DNA from 2 places in the Streptococcus sp. 517s genome. Region 1 is predicted to be linked to the other one. Evidence: predicted binding sites of a transcription regulator. Region 1 holds the regulator's gene; the other holds the start of a gene.
What was found. Region 1 encodes CtsR, which represses protease genes until heat stress. Its sites were predicted from a motif close to TTGGTCAAAAAAGGTCAAANA; they were not measured.

Region 1 (5,276 bases):
ATCTGCAAAATCATTTGAGATAGACTCGAGTATCTGCTCTCTACTCAAGACCTGGTTCTTATGTTGGATCAAACATTTTAAAACCAACAATTCTTTTGGCTTAATTGCAACCTCCTCGTTCTTGACTCGAGCTTGGTAAGATGTGAAATCCACTGTCACATCTTGATAATGCCAAATATCCCCCACAACATAGTAACGCCTAAGCAGGGCTTGAATACGCTTGACTAGGAGCACTAGTGAAAATGGTTTTGTCACATGATCATCAGCATAAAGGTCAAATACCTGCATCTGAGTTTCCTCATCTCCGAGCGCACTTAAGACGATTACAGGAATATCATGATTTCCATTAATTTCTTTTAACACCTCAAATCCACTCCGCTTTGGTAACATCAGATCCAAGACCATCAGATGAATAGGGAACTCATGAAATTTATCCAAAGCCTCCTGCCCATCCTTTGCTAGAATAACATGATAGCCTTCTTCTCTCAAAAAAGCAGCTACCCCCTCTCTAATCATATCCTCATCATCTACAACTAAAATGTTCATCTATTCCCCTTCTTAACCTATCTAAAATTCACTCTTTTGCTAGGTTTACATTATTTTCATTTCATACGCAAAAAAAGAAACAGGGCTCTATTGAAATGGTGGAAATTTCAGGAAACTCTGCTCTTTTTCATTCTATACAAATCTTAATATCTATTCTTATTATAACCAATATTTACATATTGTCAACTTGTTTCCTTTGGTTTCATAAAAATAAATACAAAAAAATCAGGATTGCTCCTGATTCTCCATTTTTAAGCAATATCAAATTTTAGTTGGCCAGCTTTGACACCGATTTTGAGAGTTTTGCCTGCTACCAGTTCTCCCTTGAGAAGGAGTTCTGCCAACTTGTCTTCCACTTCTGTTTGCAGGGTTCTGCGAAGTGGGCGAGCTCCCATTTCTGGATCATAACCTTGGCTTGCTAGTAACTTCAACGCTGAAGCTTGCAGTTTCAAGTCGATGCCTTTCTCTGCTAGGCTAGCAATCAATGGTTTAACCATAATCTTAACGATTTCCTGCATGTGTTCGCTATCCAAGCTGTGGAAGACCACCTTTTCATCAATACGGTTGATAAACTCTGGTCGATAAGTTTTTTTCAACTCTTCAAAGATGCGTTTTTCCATATTTTCCTGGTCAAAACGAATATCTTTGGCTCCAAAGCCGACCGTCTTGTCATCACGAAGGGCTGTCGCACCAAGGTTTGACGTCATGATGATAATGGTGTTTGAGAAGTCAACCTTGCGTCCCTTGCTATCTGTCAAGACACCGTCGTCCAAAACCTGCAAGAGAACATTAAAGATATCTGGGTGGGCCTTCTCTACCTCATCAAAGAGGAGAACGGAGTAAGGTTTGTTGCGAACCTTCTCAGTCAACTCCCCACCTTCTTCGTAGCCCACATAGCCCGGAGGAGCTCCATTGAGACGGCTAGCTGCGAATTTCTCCATATACTCACTCATATCAAAGCGGATAAGGGCTGATTCGTCATCAAAGAGGACTTCTGCCAGAGCCTTTGCCAATTCGGTCTTACCGACTCCTGTCGGCCCTAGGAACATAAAGGAACCAATCGGACGCTTGTGACTACGAATTCCTGACTGGTTGCGGCGAATCGCACGACTAATACTTGAAACAGCTTGATCTTGACCGATGACACGTTTGTGTAGTTCAGCTTCAAGATTTAGATACTTCTTAGCATCAGTCTGAGTCAGTTTTTGAACTGGAATCCCTGATAAACGACTCAAAGTCGTCAAAATTTCAGATTCTGTTACCAAGTCTTTATAGACAGGGACTTCCTGCTCTTTTGCTATTAACTGGGCAGCTTGTTTCCACTTGCCATCCATCAAGGCCTTGTCAGCTGGACTCAAGCCGGATTCGTCTGCTTTCACATGCTTGGATTTGTTTTGCACTGTTGCTGCCGCTTCATCTAAAAGGTCGATAGCAGAGTCTGGTAAGTGACGACTGGTCAAGTAACGATGCGCCATCTTGACAGCTGTTTCAACAGCTTCATCTGTGATTTGCACACGATGGTGTTTCTCATAGGTAGCCTTCAAACCTTGCAAAATAGTCATACTGTCAGCTAGACTTGGCTCTTCAATCGTCACTTTTGCAAAACGACGAGAAAGAGCTGCGTCTTTTTCAATGTGTTTTTGGTATTCTTCCTGAGTGGTTGCACCAACTGTTCTCAAAGTTCCACGAGCCAAGGCTGGCTTCAAGATATTGGCCGCATCCAGAGTCGAGTCAATACCGCTACCAGAACCCATGATGGTGTGAAGTTCATCGATAAAGAGGATCACTTTGCCGTCTTCCTCGATATCCTTGATGATGTTGTTCATGCGCTCTTCAAAGTCACCACGGAAACGTGTTCCTGCAACGACATTCATCAAATCAAGCTCTAGAACGCGCATCTTTGCCATTTCAGCTGGTACATTCCCACTAGCAATACGCTGGGCAAGCCCAAGTGCCAGAGCTGTTTTCCCGACACCCGCATCTCCAACCAAGACAGGATTGTTCTTGGTCTTCCGACTCAAAATCTGAATCATACGCGAAATTTCCTTGTCACGACCGATAACTGGCTCTAACTTGCCAGAGCGCGCTTGCTCCGTCAGGTCATGCGTGTAATCCTCTAGACCACCACTTTGAGCTTGAGGCATGCCCATCATATTGGCCATGGAATTTTGCTTGTCAGTTACTGTGCGATGACGTTGACGCAAAGCCTTGAGATCTTCTCTTGTCCATCCTGCACGTTCTTCTAGATTGCGACGAAGAGCAGCAATTCTGATCTGATCTCTCTGGTCTTCATAAGAAAAGCCTGCTCTCTCCAAGATGCGAGTTGCCAAGGCATTGCCGTCATGCAAGATCGCATAGAGGACATGTTCTGTCCCTAGCACCTTTGCGTGGACCACTGAGGCTACATACTCTGCTTCTGCAAAGAGGACCTCCAAACGATGGGAAAAGGGCAATTCCGTAAAGGTTTCGTCTTGGCTATAGTCCGTTTCAGTCAGTTCCAACGCAACCTCTTCTAAACGGTCCATTTCATAAGGATAATCATTTAGAGTCGCACCTGCCACACTGTAACTGTGATTGGACATGGCAATCAATAAATGCCAAGACTCTAGATAACGAGCTCCAAAATGGCTCGCAACCATGTAGGCACTCTCGATACATTCATTCAATGCTTTTGAATAGTTCATATTACTTCTCTTTTCTATCTACCTCTTGTAATAGCTGTCGGAGCATATTGGCACGGACAACTGAGGATTCTTCTCCTAGGACACGATCTGTTGCTACTGAAGTCAGCAAGGTCATTTCCTGCTTGGTCATCAAGTCCTGCTCCACCAAAAGCTGGAGAATATCCTCATAAATCTCCTGACTAACTCGCTCACCAATCGAGTAAAGCAAATCGCGGAGCATCTCATGATGACTGGAAAATTCAATCCGCCCTATTCGAATGTAGCCTCCGCCACCACGCTTGCTCTCAACCAAGTAACCTCTGCTTTCCGTAAAGCGGGTCTTGATGACATAGTTGATCTGGCTCGGTACAACCTGAAAGGTATCTGCTAACTGGCTCCGTTGCAATTCCACGATACCAGATTGGTCTAAAATAGCCTTGATATAGGCTTCGATATGATCTGATGTATTTTTAAATCTCATAGTAAATCAAACTCCTTCTTTGAACCTTGACTATCTTTGACTATACTATCATTTAACACTCTATAAGTCAAATTTTTAAAGCTCAGCCCTTGAAAATACTGACTTTCTTTAAAAACATTTAGGCATTAAATCGCCTTAGTTTTTCTTGAAAGTCCCTAAAAAAGTCCACAAAAAGAGCCCTGAAAAGGGCGTAATATTGACGAGTTCAGCAGGCAAGAAACTAGCACGGTCAGACGTGCTTTTTATCTACAAAAAATGGTAGGCATCCTCGTACTAATGGGTACTCAAAAACCTACCACTTACTTAAGTTATAGTATATTTTGACTATTATTCAATTTTCCTAAACACAAAAATTAATGAGTTTAAGAGAAAGATGACTTGATACCAGTTATAGTATAGGATCTTTTTTACTTTAGATACTTACTCATACATGTTCCATTACCTTTATTGGCTTTAAAAACATCATTTTCTCTAGTTCTTCTATCAGTAACAACAAGGTGAAGTGGATCTAATAAAAAAACTAGATATTTTTCTCCTTCCAAAATTACAAATACCCTAAATGATGTTGACTTATCTAACTCGTTAGTCCTAAGTTTAATCTTATTTATGTTTGTTATTGAAAATTCTCTAGTTAAATATAGTTTGAAAATTCTCTCTAGACGCAACTGAGCTGTTTCAGTTAGAGAAAAATAGTCAGTCTCATCCATGTCATGTTCATTTAATTTTTTTAAATCTGGCCAAAATAAATTTATATTATTTACAAAATTTTGAACAACATCTTCTTTTAGAAAATTAGTAAATTGATCTTCTGGATATAGTTTATATTTTGAATGTTTCGACTTTATTACGTCACTTGAATACAGTTCAAATTCTCTAGGTTTTTCAGGCTTTAAAGGATCGCTTTCAATGCTATTTTCTGGCTCTATATTTGTTTTCTTACTACTCTTACTTTGAATTGGATTACTATCAAGCAGATTGGATAATTTCTTTGTACTCATTTGCAATATCTTCCATAGAAATAGGAGTAGAATTTCCTTTTTCTATTGCTTCCTTCCAGCTTCTATCTTCGTGGCTTCTATCAACAAGTGCAAAGTCAGATTTTTTCACTATCATGCTTCCAACATCATTTATAAAATTATTAATTTCTATGTCAATAGGTCCATCTCCAAAATCATATTCCTTAGCGTGATACTCACCGTTTTTATTTTTTTGATAAACATCTCTAATAACGGGCCCATATGTCCATGCTTCAAAATTCCCTTTAAATAAGTATTTAGGGAAGTCGTGATTTTCCTCTTTTACTCCAATTTCATCTCTACCTGAATATGTACCAGCGTAAAAAGCAAATAGAAAATATAAACTTTTCTGTAATTTCAATGGAGATAATTCAGAAAACTTATATAAAAGATGTTTTATTAAAACATCAACACTATCAAAATAGTATTCCTTATTCATATTTAACTCCTTATAGGTAAACAAAAAAAACACAAGTACCACATCTGTCACCTGCGTTTGTTTTTTGTTATTAAATTGATTAAATCATATAACCATTCTCAATATAACTTTTTTTCAGCTTTTTGTCAATG
Region 2 (5,276 bases), 520 kb from region 1:
ATACATGGTTTCCATCATGTGGTCAATGTTAAGTTTGGCATCATCGATAAAGACCTGATCAGCTACTTGAATGGTTAAAGGAACACTAACAAATTCAGTATCAATAGCAGGAGTTGCCAGTTGACGATAATCACAACCAGAGTCAGCTACAATCTTCCAAGTCATAGAAATTCTCCATCTTTGTCACTTATACATTGACAAAGGTTCTGTCTTTTTTTACAATTATATCATGAAAGCCCTTGAAACAAAAGTACTACCTCTCTGTTGTCACAAGTAGAAAGAAATTGTTATGTCTGAACGTAAAATATCTAAAAAATCTCTTGAAAATCTCAGAAAATCAAATCAAGAATCCAATTTTTTAACTAGAGAAGCGATTGAGACTGCTCTTTTGCAACTTCTGGAGAAAAAAGACTTGGCTAAGATTAGTATATCAGAGTTGGTCAAGCGGGCGGGTGTCTCACGCGCTGCCTTCTATCGTAACTATGACTCCAAAGAAGAGATTTTAGAAGGCGTCTTTAAACGCAGTGTCCACAATATTATGGAACAGTTGAGCCATTACGATGTCAAAACAGACCTTTATCTAGTCTGGGTTCACCTTTTCCGGGCAGCCAAGAAAGAAGCCAAGGTTATCCAACTTGCTCTGGACTACCACTTGGAGAAGATTTTCGTCCAAGCCATGCAGGAATTTCTGGAAAAATACCACGGAAATTCAAAAGGCGTTAGTAGCTACCTTCATTCCTTTTGGAGTTCTGCCATCGTATCGGTACTGCTCAAATGGATCAAGGATGGCATGAAGGTTCCAGCTGAAAAGATTGCAGATTTACGCTTGCCATTTTTCAAAAAATAGGGGATAAGGAGAAGACTTATGACAGAAAAAAGACTGGCTTGGGATGAGTACTTTGCAGCCCAGGCTTTACTGATTGCCAATCGTTCGACCTGTAAACGTGCCAAGGTGGGAGCTGTCCTAGTCAAGGATAATAAGGTCATTTCAACAGGTTACAATGGTTCTGTATCTGGAACGGAGCACTGTATTGACCACGAATGTCTAGTCATTGAAGGACACTGTGTCCGAACCCTTCACGCCGAGGTTAATGCTATTCTCCAAGGGGCTGAGCGAGGGGTTCCCAGAGGATTTACAGCCTATGTGACCCATTTTCCGTGCCTGAACTGCACCAAACAACTGCTTCAAGTTGGTTGTAAGCGCGTGGTTTATATCAACCAGTACCGAATGGATGACTATGCCCAGTACCTTTATCATGAAAAAGGCACCGAGTTAACCCATTTACCATTAGAGACTGTTCAGACAGCTCTCCAAGAGGCAGATTTGATCTAAAAATTAATAAAAATAAATGGTTTAGAAAGCTTTTTAAACCGTTTTTTGATATAATAAGAAGAATAAATTGAAAGAAGGAACTCAGAAAATGGGAAAAATTGAAGTCATTAATCATCCACTCATTCAACACAAATTGTCAATCTTGCGTCGTACAGACACTTCTACAAAAGCTTTTCGTGAACTAGTAGATGAGATTGCAATGTTGATGGGATATGAAGTACTTCGTGATCTTCCACTTGAAGATGTGGAAATCGAAACACCTATCACAAAGACCGTTCAAAAACAATTGGCTGGTAAAAAATTGGCGATTGTCCCAATCTTGCGTGCAGGTATCGGGATGGTAGATGGCCTCTTGAATCTAGTTCCAGCAGCAAAAGTTGGACACATCGGTATGTACCGTGATGAAGAAACCCTTCAACCAGTTGAATACTTGGTGAAATTGCCTGAGGATATTGACCAACGTCAAATCTTTGTCGTTGATCCAATGTTGGCAACAGGTGGCTCAGCAATCTTGGCTGTAGATTCGCTTAAAAAACGAGGCGCTTCAAATATCAAGTTTGTCTGCCTAGTATCTGCTCCAGAAGGAGTGAAAGCTCTTCAAGAAGCACACCCAGATGTAGAGATCTTTACAGCGGCTTTGGATGAACGCTTGAACGAACACGGTTATATCGTTCCAGGTCTTGGAGATGCTGGAGACCGCTTGTTCGGTACCAAATAAAATTCCAAAGTAAATATTGAAACTAGAAGTTCGTTTTTAACTTGAAAGGAGGTTGAGTTTTTGTTTCTGTTTAGAGAATAGAGCAAAAATTTGACCTTTTTTGACCAAAAAGATATAATAGTTCTGTATTGAGTCGTATGACTAAGAAAATTTAACATTAAAAGGAGAAATGAATGATTCCTGTAGTTATTGAACAAACAAGCCGTGGAGAACGTTCATATGATATTTACTCACGTCTACTAAAAGATCGTATCATCATGTTGACTGGACCAGTTGAAGACAACATGGCCAACTCCGTTATTGCCCAATTGCTCTTCTTGGATGCCCAAGACAGTACAAAAGATATTTACCTTTATGTCAACACACCTGGAGGCTCTGTTTCAGCTGGTTTGGCAATCGTTGATACCATGAACTTTATCAAGGCAGATGTCCAAACCATCGTGATGGGGATGGCAGCCTCAATGGGGACTATCATTGCATCAAGTGGAGCGAAAGGAAAACGCTTTATGCTTCCAAATGCAGAGTACATGATTCACCAACCAATGGGTGGTACAGGCGGTGGTACCCAACAAACAGATATGGCAATCGCTGCAGAACATTTACTCAAAACTCGTAAGACTTTGGAGCAAATTCTTGCAGATAACTCTGGTAAAACAGTTGAGCAAATTCATGCTGATGCTGAACGTGATTACTGGATGAGCGCCCAAGAAACACTTGAATATGGCTTTATTGATGAAATCATGGCCAACAATTCTTTGAGCTAACCAACTTAAAAAGCAAACTCGACGGGGTTTGCTTTTTTTGATATAATAGGAGAAGATTTCTTAGAAAGAGGATTTATCATGTTTGAAAAGGTCAATCGATCAGGATTAATCATCTATCTTTACTATAATCGGGATGCAAAGAAACTTCAGGAATACGGTGACATCTGTTACCATTCTAAGAAGCATCGTTACTTGCAGCTCTATGTTCCAACTGAGGAGTTAGATGACTTAGTAGAGAGATTAGGTAAGGAAAGATTTATCAAGAAAATTAGACGGTGTCACATTCAAGAGTTAGAAACTCCCTTTGTTGGCAATCTCTATCGAAACGAAGAAAACGTTATCATTTAAAAAAGTGAATAAAAAGGTTGACAATTTTCTGATAATTCGGTATATTCTTAACATACTATTTTGGAACAATATTATAAGGAGATAAAAAATGAAGAAAAAATTTGCCCTATCTTTTGTGGCCCTTGCTAGCGTAGCCCTTCTCGCTGCCTGTGGAGAGGTCAAATCAGGAGCCTCAAACGCTGCTGGTAACTCAGTCGATGAAAAGACAATTAAAATCGGATTTAACTTTGAAGAAACAGGTGCCGTAGCAGCCTATGGAACATCTGAACAAAAAGGTGCTCAACTTGCTGTTGATGAAATCAATGCTGCAGGTGGTATCGATGGAAAACAAATCGAAGTTGTGGATAAAGATAACAAATCTGAAACTGCTGAGGCTGCCTCTGTTACAACTAACCTAGTGACCCAATCAAAAGTTACAGCTATCGTAGGGCCTGCGACATCTGGTGCAACTGCTGCAGCTGTAGCTAACGCTACCAAAGCTGGAGTGCCATTGATTTCACCAAGTGCTACTCAAGACGGTTTGACTAAAGGTCAAGATTACCTATTTATCGGAACATTCCAAGATAGCTTCCAAGGGAAGATTATTTCTAACTATGTAACAAACAAATTGAATGCTAAGAAGGTTGTTCTTTATACTGACAATGCTAGTGACTATGCTAAAGGTATTGCTAAATCTTTCCGCGAAACCTACAAGGGTGAGATTGTAGCAGATGAAACGTTTGTAGCAGGTGATACAGACTTCCAAGCAGCCCTTACTAAAATGAAAGGGAAAGAGTTTGACGCTATCGTTGTTCCAGGCTACTACACAGAAGCAGGTAAAATTGTAAACCAAGCCCGTGGTATGGGAATTGATAAACCAATCGTTGGTGGTGATGGATTTAACGGTGAAGAATTTGTTCAACAAGCAACAGCTGAAAAAGCATCAAACATTTACTTCATCTCAGGATTCTCAACTACAGTTGATGTTTCTAAAAAAGCTAAAGCCTTCCTTGAAGCATACCGTGCTAAATACAATGAAGAACCTTCAACCTTCTCAGCCTTGGCTTATGACTCAGTTTACCTAGTAGCCAATGCTGCAAAAGGTGCTAAAAACTCAGGTGAAATCAAGGACAACCTTGCTAAAACAAAAGATTTTGATGGTGTAACTGGTCAAACGAGCTTTGATGCTGACCACAATACAGTGAAAACTGCTTACATGATGACCATGAACAATGGTAAAGTAGAAGCAGCAGAAGTTGTAAAACCATAACATTAGAATAGTAGTTGAAATAGGGAATGAGCCTTTGACTCACTCCCTGTTTCGGTGTTTATGAACTTGTGAAAATGATGAAATTTTCTAAAAAATAACGATAGAAAAGAGTGAATGCTATGCTCCAACAACTTGTGAATGGTTTAATTCTGGGTAGTGTTTATGCACTTTTGGCCTTGGGTTATACCATGGTTTATGGAATTATCAAACTCATCAACTTCGCCCACGGTGATATTTATATGATAGGTGCCTTTATTGGTTACTTTTTGATCAATTCCTTCCAAATGGATTTCTTTTTAGCTTTGATTATTTCAATGGCAGGAACTGCACTACTTGGTGTTGTGATTGAATTTCTTGCCTACCGTCCTTTGCGACACTCTACACGTATTGCCGTATTGATTACTGCCATTGGGGTGTCTTTCCTACTGGAATATGGAATGGTTTATCTCGTGGGTGCCAATACTCGTGCCTTCCCTCAAGCAATTGAAACAGTCCGCTTTGACTTGGGGCCAATTAGCTTGACAAATGTTCAATTGATGATTTTAGCAGTTTCTGTACTCTTGATGGTTTTATTGCAATTGATCGTCCAAAAAACAAAAATGGGGAAAGCCATGCGTGCGGTATCAGTTGATAGTGACGCAGCTCAATTGATGGGAATTAATGTAAATCGTACAATCAGCTTTACCTTTGCTTTGGGTTCAGCCCTTGCTGGCGCGGCAGGTGTCCTCATTGCTCTTTACTACAACTCTCTTGAACCTTTGATGGGCGTGACTCCAGGTCTAAAATCATTCGTTGCAGCCGTACTTGGTGGTATCGGGATTATTCCTGGTGCAGCTCTAGGGGGATTTGTGATTGGCTTGTTGG

Region 2: a site for CtsR is predicted at 2,139-2,159, ahead of clpP (ATP-dependent Clp protease proteolytic subunit ClpP). Genes of this name have one in related genera too.

What each region holds. Positions count from the first base shown of each region.
Region 1 is NZ_CM136847.1:1,789,592-1,794,867, forward strand. It holds gene bgrR (response regulator transcription factor BgrR) at 1-546, opposite strand, end outside; gene ACVX3R_RS08905 (ATP-dependent Clp protease ATP-binding subunit) at 798-3,230, opposite strand; gene ACVX3R_RS08910 (CtsR family transcriptional regulator) at 3,232-3,690, opposite strand; gene ACVX3R_RS08915 (hypothetical protein) at 4,098-4,688, opposite strand; gene ACVX3R_RS08920 (Panacea domain-containing protein) at 4,657-5,145, opposite strand.
Region 2 is NZ_CM136847.1:1,271,586-1,276,861, reverse strand. It holds gene ACVX3R_RS06520 (DegV family protein) at 1-165, opposite strand, end outside; gene ACVX3R_RS06515 (TetR/AcrR family transcriptional regulator) at 290-847, shown strand; gene ACVX3R_RS06510 (deoxycytidylate deaminase) at 866-1,333, shown strand; gene upp (uracil phosphoribosyltransferase) at 1,422-2,051, shown strand; gene clpP (ATP-dependent Clp protease proteolytic subunit ClpP) at 2,225-2,815, shown strand; gene ACVX3R_RS06495 (YlbG family protein) at 2,894-3,163, shown strand; gene ACVX3R_RS06490 (ABC transporter substrate-binding protein) at 3,252-4,412, shown strand; gene ACVX3R_RS06485 (branched-chain amino acid ABC transporter permease) at 4,532-5,276, shown strand, end outside.